DNA from 4 places in the Priestia megaterium genome. Region 1 is predicted to be linked to each of the others. Evidence: riboswitches for the same ligand, from Rfam matches in the RefSeq annotation. Region 1 holds a riboswitch; each other region holds the start of a gene.
The links. A riboswitch is a leader RNA that binds a small molecule or an ion and turns the genes downstream of it on or off. The one in region 1 is predicted to bind cobalamin.

Region 1 (3,212 bases):
ATATTTATACGTTGATGATGCAAAAGCGGACAAGCAACATAAAGCAGGGTATGTAAGAGAAACAACTCCTGTCACAGCTGTTATAGAAGATATTCATTTGCCATATGAAGAACCAAAATATGAAGACGTTTCATCATTTGTTACGTATGCAATGGAATCAGCTGAAAAACAGTCAGTGGAAAAATTCGGAACAAAAATTGGTCCTGTCATTGAAGATGAATTTCGTCAAGCAGTGTTACCTAAAATTGAAGAAGTGCTGACCGACATTGGCACTGAACGTGAACAGTCAATTCAGAATCTCGAGATAAGCGAGCACCCTGCTGCTGGCTACGGTGAAAAGATTTTCCATGTATATGACCGGGAAACCGGTCAGGACTTAATACGGTTTCATGTACGGCGTGAAAATCCTCCAAAAGATGGATACTGGTTTAATTTTCACTATCATGCGGCCGCAGATAATTTTCAAAAGCATTATGATTTAGGGAAAATTTATTGGAACCGAAACATGCCGCCTAAGTGGTTCAGCTGATAATAGACACAACATTCTACAATTTCGAAATGTTAGCTTTTTTAAGCTAGCATTTTTTTACGTCTAAAACCGTTATGGTCTAAATAAGCTGAAACATTAGCACAACGATAAAAAAATCGTTTATAATGAAGTCAGACTTCTTACTATAGAATTGTAGGAAGGAACGAATAGACGCTGGAGGTAACACAATGAAACAATTTACGGAAGAAAAACAATTTCGCGAACAAATTAAGAATGAAACACTAAGCGTTGGGATTTTTACGACAACGTGGTGTCCTGATTGCAAACGTTTGGATATGTTTATTGATGAAATCGTTGACGAAAATACAGATAAAGCATGGTTTAAAATTGACAAGGATGAGTTTGAAGAACTTTCTGCTGAAAACAATGTAATGGGTATTCCTTCTCTTCTTGTATATAAAAACGGTGAAAAAATTGCGCACCTGCACAGTGCAAATGCTAAAACGCCTGAAGCGGTCCGTGAATTTTTAGCAACTCTTTAATTCCCTAAGCTGCGAGAGCATTCTCGCAGCTTTTTTTGTGAGAATGGCTATTTCCATTTTTCGATGAGTGGGGTATACTAGGACAAGTGAATAATCGTAAAGCAATAAGGTCTCAATTTAAAGATTGAGTGAAAAGGGAAGTCTGGTGAAAAACCAGCGCGGTCCCGCCACTGTAAGCGCTTTGTGCGTAAGTCAGGAGACCTGCCTTATTGTTAGCTGTGAAACCTTCGAGGAAGGGTGAAGCAGGGTAATGAACATACATATCAAGTATAGTGAACGGATTCTTTTCCTGCTTATCTTGACGTTACCTGCTTTGCTTTCAATTGAAAGTAAAGCTTTTTTATTTTGAAGCTGCTGCCGAGCAGTATACATAGTCAAAGCGGAAAAAACGGGATAGCGCTGCTTTTTGCATGATCATTTGCTTTTTCTTTAACGTGGAGGTTTCGTATTCACAATGAACAATATATAGGGGGAGTATTTAGATGAAAAAATGGCTTTCGTATTCCATTATTGCGCTGTTAGTCATCGTACTTGCTGCATGCGGTGCAGGCAGCCAAAGCAACAGTGATAAAAAAACGAAGCAAGATACAGAACAAACGTCACAAGCTGCGTTTCCAGTGAAGGTAAAAGACGCGCGTGATAAAGAAATTACGTTGAAAAAACAGCCTAAGAAAATTGTTTCATTAATGCCAAGTAATACGGAGATTGTATATGCCCTTGGCCTTGAAAAAGAATTAGTCGGTGTCACAAGCAACGATGATTATCCTAAAAGCGTAAAGAAAAAAGCGCAGGTGGGAGATATGAACGTTAATGCAGAAAAAGTTATTGCTTTAAATCCTGATTTAGTGCTGGCACACGCTTCAAGTATGGGCGTTTCAGATGAAGTATTTAAACAAATTGAAAGTGCGGGTATTCCGGTATTTGTTGTAAAAGATTCAACAACGTTTGATACGGTTTATGATTCTATTACGCAAATTGGTAAATTAACGGGTAAAACAAAAGAAGCTAATCAAACAATTAAAGACATGAAAGAAAAAGTAGCTTCAATTGAGAAAAAAGCAAAAACGATTTCAAAAGAAGATCGTAAAAAAGTATGGATAGAGGTATCGGGAGCTCCTGAGATTTATACAACAGGAAAAGGTACGTTCATGAACGAAATGCTTACTATGATCGGTGCTGATAACGTAGCGGCTAGTGAAAAGGGTTGGGTTAAGTTTTCTGAAGAGCAAGTTGTTAAGTTAAACCCTGACGTTATTATCGCAACGTATGATGCAGACAAAAATGAGATTATGAAGCGTCCCGCTTGGAGCAGCATGACTGCTGTAAAAGAGGGGAACATCGAAAAGGTTAATCAAAACAAAATCAACCGCTTAGGACCTCGTATTGTAGATGGCTTAGAGGACTTAGCAAAAGCAGTATACCCTGAGGTGTACAATAAATAAAAAGAGGGACCATATTCCAGTTCGAATTGAAAAGGGGATTGGTCCCTTTTCACATCTTAAAATTGAAGAACGGCCTGAGCTTTTAATCATGAAAACCGAGACTTCTTATAAAACATACAGCTCAGGCGTTTTAGGAACAGGCATCACGGAAACGGACACCTTTTACAATCGATTTGTTCATAAAGACTATTATTCAGATACTCCTTCTTTAGAGTATGAGCAATATTTGATGAAAGAAAATGTGCGCCATGAGCAAATCGTAGGGTTGATGACAGCGGTTTGGTTAAAAGAAAGAGCGATTTACTGTTATGAAGGCTACGGAGTAAGAGTAGCTTCCGTGATAACGGCTGGAGTAGGAAACGCAGTGGATATTACAGCTGACGAAGCTGTCCCTTTCTATTCCTCTCCCGGTACAATTAATATGTTTTTTTTCGTGGAAGGCAGGCTTACGGATGCGGCGTTTTTACAGCTTTTTATTGCCGCTACAGAAGCCAAAACAAAAACGCTGTCACAGCTGGGTGTCATAGATCCAGCTACAAAGACGATTGCTACGGGAACATCTACGGACAGTATCTCAGTTGCAGCGTCTCAGCAAGGACCATTATATGAATATGCAGGCTCTATGACCGCTTTAGGTCAAGCGGTAGCCAAGCTGGTAAAAATAAGCTTAGAGCAGGCACTTAAGGAAAAGAGGTGAAGAAATGAGTATTGCACAAGCGATGATTGCACACCTGACAG
Region 2 (3,212 bases), 1.4 Mb from region 1:
TCTGCTTATGCTGCAATGTTAACTACGGTGTTACGTCTAAATGCTGAGTCAGCATATAATACTCGCTTGGATTTGTTGTCCAGTTTTTCACTTTTTGATTATAAGCAACAACAATGTTTGGATGTACAATCGATGACGTCAGCATTTTTCTATTAATCAAAGCGGTTGCTTGTTTGGCTAACTGATCTCGTTTTGCGTCATCTACTGTTGAATTTAACTGTTCTATCATTTTTGTTAGCGTATCATCATTAATCCGGCTGGCATTTAAACCACCGCCGGGCAAATAGTTCGTACTTAAATAATAGCTGGCATCTCCTCTAGGTGCTGTGATAAGGCTGTACAATGCTAAATCCCAATCATCTTTTGCCATTACATATTCATCGCTATCTTCAACTAGGTGAATCTTAATAGTAATTCCTAACTCTTTGGCATTAGACTGTATAAGCTGAGCAATTAAAGGCAGTTCTGGCAAAGAACTGTATGTGACAAGAGAGAGCGATAGTGGCTTTCCATTTTTGATTGCTTTGTCATTTTTGATTTGATAGCCTGCTTTCTCTAAATATTTTTTAGCAGATGTCATACCTCTTTGCTCATTAGCAGTACTATCAGCAAAAGGAAATTGGGGTAAAAATGGACCTCGAGCCGCTGCCGCTTGATTGTTCATGATGCTGCTAACAATTTCTTTTCGGTTCAATAAGGTATCGATAGCTTTTCTTACATTTTCGTCTTTTAATGCGTCATTAGTTTGATTGTAAAGCAATAAATGGGTGCGCACACTAGGTACTCCACTTACTTTAAAAGACGGATCTGTTTGTAAAGTGCCCAAGCTTTCTAAAGGCGGGCGATAAATAATATCGGCTGTTCCAGATTGAAGAGCAGCAACTCGCGCATTAGCATCTTCGTTAAATCCAAAGATCGCACTTTTCAATTTCACTTTTCCACCCCAATAATTTTCATATCTTTCTAATTTTACTTGATTTCCTTGATCAAAAGACAAGACGCGAAATGGACCCGTACCAATGGGCTTCTTAGCTATATTAGAAGCATCAACATCTATAATAGCTGTATTTGGATGCACTAATTCAGAAGGAAATTTAGGCATTGGTTCTTTTAATGTAATTGTCAGCGCATGACTGTTCGCTTTCATTTCTTTAATATTTAAAGCGTTTTTCATCGCATAACTTTGATCTATCGTTCTTTGAAGAGAAGACTTAACGGCATTTGCATCTAGCGCTTTTCCATTTTGAAACGTGATGTTCTTTCTTATCATAAATGTCCATGTAAGGCCGTTATCTTTCGTTTCCCACTTTTCAGCAAGCCAAGGCTTTATTTTTAAATCGTCGTTGATTTTAACAAGCGTCTCCCCTACTCCCCCACGAACTGCTGTATAATTATCGTCCGTATGAGGATCAAGCGTTGCAGATGTAAAATTAAATAAAAACGTCACACTTTTATCCGTTTTCTTTCTTTCTTTTATACTTACGCTCTCTTCATTAGGAGCGCAAGCAGTGAGGCAAAGTAACACGAGAAATATCATAGATACAAGTTTTTTATTATTTATCATTCATTTTTCCACCTTCTATTTTAATACACAAAAAAAAGCACTTCTAAAAAGAAGTGCTTGCCTTCACAACAAATTCAGATAAACGTATCCCTTGTTTATCGTATTTTTGATTCTGCCAAAACACCTCCCTATCCTCGTAGGTTATTGTGTGCTGCGATTTATGGCAGGTCTCCTGGCTTCAAGTCATTGCCTTATACCGCCTTCCCGTCTCTAAATAGACAGTGGCTTTTTGACATAAGGCTCCTTGTTACAGTGGCGGGACCGCTCCGGATTTTCACCGGATTCCCTTTTAAGGCAATTGAAAAACAATTGCCACCATAAAAGCTGGTTATTTAATTTAGTAGCGTGCTCTTGAAACTCTAGAAGTGGAAGCTGATGGTGAAATACCTTCATCATCAAATCCAGTGGCAATAACGGTTACCATCATTTCGTCCTTTAAATCTTCATTAATCACAGATCCAAAAATCATATTTAAGTCCTGATCAGAAGCGGACGTGACAATATCTGCTGCTTCCTGTACTTCGTAAAGACTCAGGCTGCTGCCGCTCGTAATGTTCAGCAGCACGCCTCTTGCTCCATCAATCGATGCATCTAGCAGCGGACTAGAAATCGCTTTTTTCGCTGCTTCAATTGCTCGATCTGATCCCGAAGCTCGTCCGATACCCATAAGCGCAAATCCTTGATTAGACATAATTGTTTTTACATCAGCAAAGTCAAGGTTAATCAGCCCTGGAACAGCGATTAAATCTGAAATACCTTGAATACCTTGGCGAAGAACATTATCTGCTTCACGGAATGCTTCAAGCATAGGTGTCTTTTTATCAACGATTTCAAGCAAACGGTCGTTTGGAATGACAATAAGGGTATCTACCGATTCATTCATCGCAGTAATACCGCCTACTGCTTGCTTGGTACGTTTATTTCCTTCAAACTTGAAAGGACGAGTAACTACTCCAATTGTTAAAGCATTTAGTTCACGGGCAATTTGGGCAATAACCGGAGCTGCTCCAGTACCAGTGCCTCCCCCCATGCCAGCTGTTACGAATACCATATCTGCGCCTTGCAGTACTTCTTGAATTTGCTCTCTGCTTTCTTCTGCAGCTTCTCTTCCTACTTCTGGATTAGCTCCTGCACCTAATCCTCGCGTTAATGCCGCACCAATCTGCATTTTCACATCTGCTTTAGATAAATTAAGCGCCTGAGCATCCGTATTAACGGCGATAAATTCTACCCCTTGTACACCATGTTCAATCATACGGTTAACGGTGTTATTTCCTCCACCGCCGACTCCAATTACTTTAATTCGCACTAATGGCGATACATCTCCATCAAATCCAAACATTCTAAGTTCCTCCTCAATGATCAAAATTACTTTCTCTTATTATCCGAAAAAACACGTGAAGAACCTTTTACTCCTATGTTTAACGCGTAACTGTTCTTTTGTTTTACAGATTTTATACATTTCTCTTTTAACCTTTAAATCTTTACATCTTTATGTAAAATTATTGTTGTTCCGAAGTTAGTACGCCGAACTCTTTTTTGGTTTTCCCACTCAAAACGGCATATAAGCTTATTGTATCATTCATTTGACAGATGTCTGTATTTAATTTTGAGTAAGATGTGACTAAGAGAATAATATTTTTATAGA
Region 3 (3,212 bases), 1.4 Mb from region 1:
CGGCATCAAGCGCTTTGATCGCATCAATAATCTCTTCGAACTCTGAATAGCACATATGCGTGTGAATTTGCGTCTCGTTTTGCACCGATACCGTGGCTAGTTTGAACGCATACACCGCCGCGTTCAAGTAGCTTTCCCAGTTTTCTCGTTTTAACGGCAGTCCTTCACGCAGCGCCGGTTCATCTACTTGAATCATTGAGATGCCCTGACTTTCAAGTGCTTCCACTTCTTTTCTAAGAGCAAGCGCAATTTGATTGGCCACGTCGTAGCGTGAGATATCATCACGTACAAACGACCAGTTTAAAATTGTAATTGGCCCCGTCAGCATTCCTTTAACAGGCTTATTGGTTAGAGACTGTGCGTAGACCGTTTCTTTGATTGTCATCGCCTGCTCGTACGAGACATCTCCGTAAATAAGCGGCGGCTTCACGCAGCGAGAACCGTATGATTGCACCCAGCCAAACTTCGTAAACTGAAAACCTCCTAATTTTTCACCGAAGTATTCAACCATGTCCGTGCGCTCAAACTCTCCGTGCACAAGGACATCTAAGCCGATGTTTTCTTGAATTTCAATCCATTTTTTGATTTCAGCGTTAATGTACGCTTCATATGCTTCATCGCTTAACTCTCCTTTACGCCACTTCAGACGCTCTTTTCGCACTTCTTTTGTTTGCGGAAAGCTTCCAATTGTTGTCGTTGGAAGAAGCGGCAGTTGAAATGCTTCTTGCTGAACGCGTTGACGTACGTCAAACGGCGCTTGGCGCTCCGCTTTATAGCTGTGCAGCTGCTTCAGCTCTTTTTGAACGTCTTGATGGTTTCGAAAAGATGATCCATTTAATGCTTGAATCGCTTGTTTGCTTACACTTATTTCTTTTTCAATTGCTTCTTTTCCTTGCTGCACCGCTTTTGTTAAAAGCGTGATTTCCTTCAGCTTTTCATCTGCAAAAGACAGCGCGTTTTTTAGAATTGGCTCAATGGTTTTTTCGCTTTTCACCGTGACAGGAACATGTAATAAACTTGATGAAGGCTGCAGAATCAAACGGTCTTTTGATACAGCTTCTTCAATTTCACTGATTGTTAAAAGCTGTTCGTCCAAGTTTTCACGCCAAATGTTTCGTCCGTCAATCACTCCTGCTGCCAGCACTTTATCAGTTGGAAAACCATATTTATTAAGCGCCGTGAGATTTTCGCCTCGGTCATGTACAAAATCCAATCCAATTCCGTGAACAGGAAGAGCAACTACTTCTTTATAGTAATCTACGCTGTCAAAGTACGTCTGCAAAATGACTTTTACATTCGGTGCCGCTTTTTTCAAAGCTTCATAGACTTCTTTATACAGTGCCAGGTCTTCTTTTGATAGCGTTGTAGCTAAAATCGGCTCATCTATTTGTACCCACTCGACCCCTTCTGCCTCCAGCTCCGCTAAGATTGTTGCATAAAGAGGAACAAACTGTTCAACTACTTTTTTAAACTCACTTTTTTTATATCCTTTTGACAGCTTCACAAATGTTACTGGACCTAAAATAACGGGTTTGCCTTTGATATTCAGCTTTTGTTTTGCTTCTTTGTAAAATTGAAGCGGACGATTTTCTACAAGGGCAGGCGTACATTCGTCAAGCTCTGGTACGATATAGTGATAATTTGTGTTAAACCATTTTGTCATCGTAGAGGCTACCGCACCTTTTGTTCCTCGGGCGATGTCAAAATACGTTTCAAGGGATACCGGGCCTCCGTTATATTCAAAGCGCTTTGGCACCAAACCAAACATAGCGGCTGTATCTAACACGTGATCGTATAAGCTAAAATCGCCGACTGGAATTAATTCAATTCCTGCGTCACGCTGTTTTTTCAGATGCCCAAGACGAAGAGCTTCAATTTCCTGAAGAAAGATATCTTTCTCTATCTTTCCTGCCCAAAACTGCTCAAGCGCTTTTTTCCATTCTCGTTTTTCACCAATTCTTGGATAACCTACATTTGAACTTTTTACACTGCTCATTTTTTCCACTCCCTATATATTTTTTTATCGCTAAACTAAAAAATCTCCCTTTTCGAAATGAAAAGAGAGATGATACGCATACTTAACTAAAGTTGAGATAGCCTGTTTTTCTCAACACGTATTCCTCACTCCTCTCTATATCCCGTAGAGCTTAAGTGCATACAACAGGCAGGTCTCCTGACTTAGGTTCATCGCTTCCTATCCCTTCCCATTTCAACATGAAACAGTGGTTAATAAGTTGCTCCCCATTACAGTGGCGGGACCGCGCCGGCTTTTCACCGGTCTTCCCTTTTAAGCTGCGTACATTCGTTACACAGCACCTGATGCATTTCTATGAAATTGTTCATTCAAAACATATTCACATAAAATAAAAAGCCTCTCTATCATGAATAGAGAGGCATAGTATCTATGAAATCCTCTCTTATTTTTCAAAGCTGTACGCTTTGCAGGATGTAGCACCTTTTTAACAAGATTGTTAAATGGTTGCCGGGCTTCACAGGGCCAGTCCCTCCGCCTCTCTCAATAAGAGTTTTAATTGTTTATAATATTTTGAATGTAGAGTCATCTTAACACCTTACATTTATGTTGTCAAAAGAAATTTCAAAAAAATTAGTTTTCAGGAGGCGTTGACGCTAATTTTTGCCTTAATAATTTGTAATCATCTTTTCGATGTGTTTCGATCAAGTCTTTTGCTCCTTGATGATACCCTGAAGAATAGATGTACTCTACCGCCGTTTCGATAAGCATTCTCTTTTCTTCCGCACATTCTCGGTCCATTAGGGGGAACAGTCTACCTAAAAGGTCATTTAAATCTTCCTTAATAAAACGATTAAGTCCTTCTTGCATCTTTTCGTTTGCCATGATAGCTCCTCCATTTGCTGTGTATCTTCTAAGCCTCTATAAACAGGCAGTTCACTGTAAATTTCAAGATAAAGTTAAGCCATTAAACAGTATATCAAGTGAATGTTTTTCTTCAATTACATATGTAATACAAATATATGACAAATACAGAGAATATATCATCATTCACTATCTATTATAACGTTTGACTGAGCCTTCTGCTACAAGGTTTCTTTAAACATTATGCACAATCTTCCAAAAGCCTGCCTGTGAATCACAGGCAGGCTCTCCATTAAACATAACTTTCTATTCTCTTGTTTTTACAAACAACTTCTTCGAGGTCGTCCAAAATCCTTCCAAAGAAGAGGTCCTAAAA
Region 4 (3,212 bases), 630 kb from region 1:
GTAATTGTTCCGTATGCGGGATGGCGTCACTTTTTTCTCCATCACAAAAATCACACGCTTTAATTGTAAACACGTCTCCGACTGGAGATAGTAAAAAGGAAGCTGATTGGAGCTTTTTAATAATCACATCTGGCTGAGCCGTTGGAATTTGCAGTTTGATTTGATGGTCAGGCGTATACTCCATCGTACCTTTTTCACCAACAACTTCTGCTAGTGTTGTCATTTGAACGGGCGTAAACTTCTTATTTGCAAGCCCTGGACTAACTGCCACTTCAAAAATAGACTCAATTGGCTGGTGTACGACCGGTGAAGTAGTTTCACCTAAAATTGCTTGAAGCGCTTCTTCTGCCAGAGCTCGTGAAGCTGCTTTTTCTTCTTTTGTGTTCTGAACATCTTCAATAGCTGAAGCCGTTTGCTTTACAGTCTCCTCTTGATCAAGAGCCCATGGTTCTGCTTCTTTTCGAAGTCGCTGATGCGGTCTTAGCGGCTGCTCTGTTTGGTTGAGGGTATATTTACGCTGATACCCGCGCGGTGTAATCATTAAGTCATCGTAAAAGAACGTAGATGAATTTCCGACAACAACGGTAGTCAGCATGCCTATTTCATGATTTAACATGTCTTTTAAATTGGTCATTACCACTTCTTCACGGTCACGATAAGCGCTTTTCACAAGACCAACAGGCGTATCGGGGGAACGGTATTTTAATAAAATCCTTTGCGCTTCCACAATTTGTCTTGTGCGTCTTCCGCTTTTCGGATTATAAAAAGCTACTACAAAATCTGCTTGTGCAGCTGCTTCGATTCGTTTTTCGATTAACTCCCAAGGCGTAAGGTGGTCACTTAAACTAATCGTACAGGCATCATGCATCACGGGCGCCCCAAGGAGGGATGCGCATGAATTAATAGCCGAAATGCCAGGAATCACTTCCAGCTCTACGCCCGTTTCTTTTTTCCATCCTTTTTCAATCAACACTTCATACACAAGGCCGGCCATTCCGTATACTCCTGCATCTCCGCTTGAAATGACCGCCACGGTTTTTCCCGCTTCAGCTTGCTTTACGGCTTCTTGTGCACGGCTTACTTCTTCGGTCATTCCTGTACTAATAATTTGCTGATTCGTTAATAGTCCTTGAATTAATTCCACATAGGTTTTATAACCAATGATCATATCACTTTCTTGAATGGCTTCTCTTGCTCGCTGTGTAATATGTTCAAAGCTTCCTGGGCCGAATCCAATAACTAACAGTTTACCTTTCATGCTAGCTCCTCCTTTATGCGTTACTTTTTACTTTGTCAATTCCTTCTATGGAGTCACTCTTTTCCGGAGAAACAAAACCGTTTTGATCATATTCATAAATAAGTGATTCCTTTATACTGCAGCCTCCTGCTAAATGTTCTTCAACAATTCGATGAGCTACGTTTTCAGTGACCTGCTTGTACCAATCTCCTGAAGGGTACACGATAGCTACAGGAGCATCTTTGCATCTTCCGTTACAGCGCGTACGGGTTGTGTGAACCGCTTCATCTAGATTCAGTTCAGTCACTTTATTTCGAATAGCTTGAGTGGCTTCTTCTCCACCTTTTCTCATACAGCTGCTTCCATTACAAATCAATACGTGATGTTTTGTTCCATTTAAGTTCCACGTCGTCACACTTATTCGCTCCTTTACTAAAAAAACGCCTCTATCAATGATAGAGGCGCAGAAAAATTCAAACTAAGTTTTTGCACTTCCACCTATATCCCGTAGGGTAAGCTTCGCATTAGAAAAAGGCTGGTTTCCTGACTTCGATTCATCACTTGATTGCGCCTTCCCGAATACAGTGGCATATGCAATCAGCTCCTCTTCACAGTGGCGGGTACCGCGCTGGCTTCACACCAGACTTCCCATTTAACGCAATGTGAACATTGCGCACCTTTTTTGCACGATATGTAGTTTTGTGCTACGAGAAAAACCCGCTTCGCTAATATGCGAGCGGGTAAAACGTCAGAATAAAAGTGTACACGAATGCCACTTTAAGCCAACGTTTCCCTTCCCGCTCCCCGGAGAAATAGAAACTTCACAATAAAGACAGGTCTCCTGACTTGTGTATCATTCTACTTGAGAACCTTCCCGTGATTTTTCCACAGTGGTTATACTCGTTCGTCCACACTTACAGTTGCGGGGGCAGTACTGGTCTTTCACCAGTTTCCCTATTAAGCCTTCTTGGCATCTTTACTGTTGCTGTTTGATATATATGAACCTTTTAAACTATCAGAATAATAGAAGTAACTACCATATCATAGCGTACATTTTTTTTTATTTCAACTCTATTCTTTTCGTAAGATACAAGAAGCTATGAAAAAACAAGAGCATAAAGTCAGCTCTTGTTTTTTCATTATATAGCTACTAATGTTAAATGAGGATCATTATAATACACGACTTCTGAAAGAACTTTACAGCCATTTGTTTTTGCAAAAGCTTCTCTCGCCTGCGTTTCAGTTTCAAATTCAAACATTTTCATTTCTTTTCCAGCATATACCGTCAGTACCCACATGAAAAGATTCGCCTCCGATTATTGTAGTGATCGCTATATCCACATTATGACGAAACCATATCCTTTTGAAAACCCATTCTACAAAACTTGTCACAAGAAACTTTTAAAAATTTAAAAACATTTTAACTTCTGTAAATGAACAAAATGTACAAAAGGTTTAAGCCGTATTATACCTCTTTAAAAAAGGTGCTTTTTTTACCAACTGTTGCTTCACCAGTAAAAAAATATATAGTATTTATTAAAAAAAGAAGCCGGACAGCCGGCTTCTTTTTTAGGAAAGGAAAGTACAGACATCACAGTCCCGTACTGCTCTTTGTTTTGCATAAAAATACACTAATTAAATATTCCTTTCTTAAAGCAGAACCATGTTCGATTGCACATAGTGGTAAAGAAGCTTGTACGTATGGTTTAATGAATCTTGATGCGTTCTCTCAAACGCATGAGAAGAATCAATTCCTGGACCAATTAAGCCGTGTACGATGTCATGCCCGGCACGAATAGCAGCAGAAGCATCTGATCCGTAAAACGGATAAATATCTAATTTGTACTGAATATCATGCTGCTTAGCTAGCTCCACCAAATGCTTTCTCAAACCGTAATGATATGGGCCGCTTGAATCTTTTACACAAATAGACACGGTGTATTCATCAGTAGATTGTCCATCTCCCATGGCACCC

Region 2: another riboswitch for cobalamin. It lies ahead of nikA (nickel ABC transporter substrate-binding protein); the one in region 1 lies ahead of CEQ83_RS09660 (ABC transporter substrate-binding protein).
Region 3: another riboswitch for cobalamin. It lies ahead of metE (5-methyltetrahydropteroyltriglutamate--homocysteine S-methyltransferase); the one in region 1 lies ahead of CEQ83_RS09660 (ABC transporter substrate-binding protein).
Region 4: another riboswitch for cobalamin. It lies ahead of CEQ83_RS12875 ((2Fe-2S) ferredoxin domain-containing protein); the one in region 1 lies ahead of CEQ83_RS09660 (ABC transporter substrate-binding protein).

Annotation. Positions count from the first base shown of each region.
Region 1 is NZ_CP023317.1:1,925,958-1,929,169, forward strand. It holds gene CEQ83_RS09650 (YpjP family protein) at 1-529, shown strand, start outside; gene CEQ83_RS09655 (thioredoxin family protein) at 718-1,032, shown strand; cobalamin riboswitch at 1,123-1,255, shown strand; gene CEQ83_RS09660 (ABC transporter substrate-binding protein) at 1,515-2,474, shown strand; gene CEQ83_RS09665 (adenosylcobinamide amidohydrolase) at 2,563-3,171, shown strand; gene cbiB (adenosylcobinamide-phosphate synthase CbiB) at 3,176-3,212, shown strand, end outside.
Region 2 is NZ_CP023317.1:481,005-484,216, reverse strand. It holds gene nikA (nickel ABC transporter substrate-binding protein) at 23-1,564, opposite strand; cobalamin riboswitch at 1,709-1,899, opposite strand; gene ftsZ (cell division protein FtsZ) at 1,902-2,906, opposite strand.
Region 3 is NZ_CP023317.1:3,371,321-3,374,532, forward strand. It holds gene metE (5-methyltetrahydropteroyltriglutamate--homocysteine S-methyltransferase) at 1-1,996, opposite strand, end outside; cobalamin riboswitch at 2,147-2,335, opposite strand; SAM riboswitch class I at 2,415-2,525, opposite strand; gene CEQ83_RS17275 (hypothetical protein) at 2,606-2,857, opposite strand; gene CEQ83_RS17280 (metallophosphoesterase family protein) at 3,157-3,212, opposite strand, start outside.
Region 4 is NZ_CP023317.1:2,558,751-2,561,962, forward strand. It holds gene cobJ (precorrin-3B C(17)-methyltransferase) at 1-1,258, opposite strand, end outside; gene CEQ83_RS12875 ((2Fe-2S) ferredoxin domain-containing protein) at 1,272-1,652, opposite strand; cobalamin riboswitch at 1,754-1,933, opposite strand; cobalamin riboswitch at 2,052-2,230, opposite strand; gene CEQ83_RS27075 (hypothetical protein) at 2,377-2,535, opposite strand; gene CEQ83_RS12880 (M42 family metallopeptidase) at 2,888-3,212, opposite strand, start outside.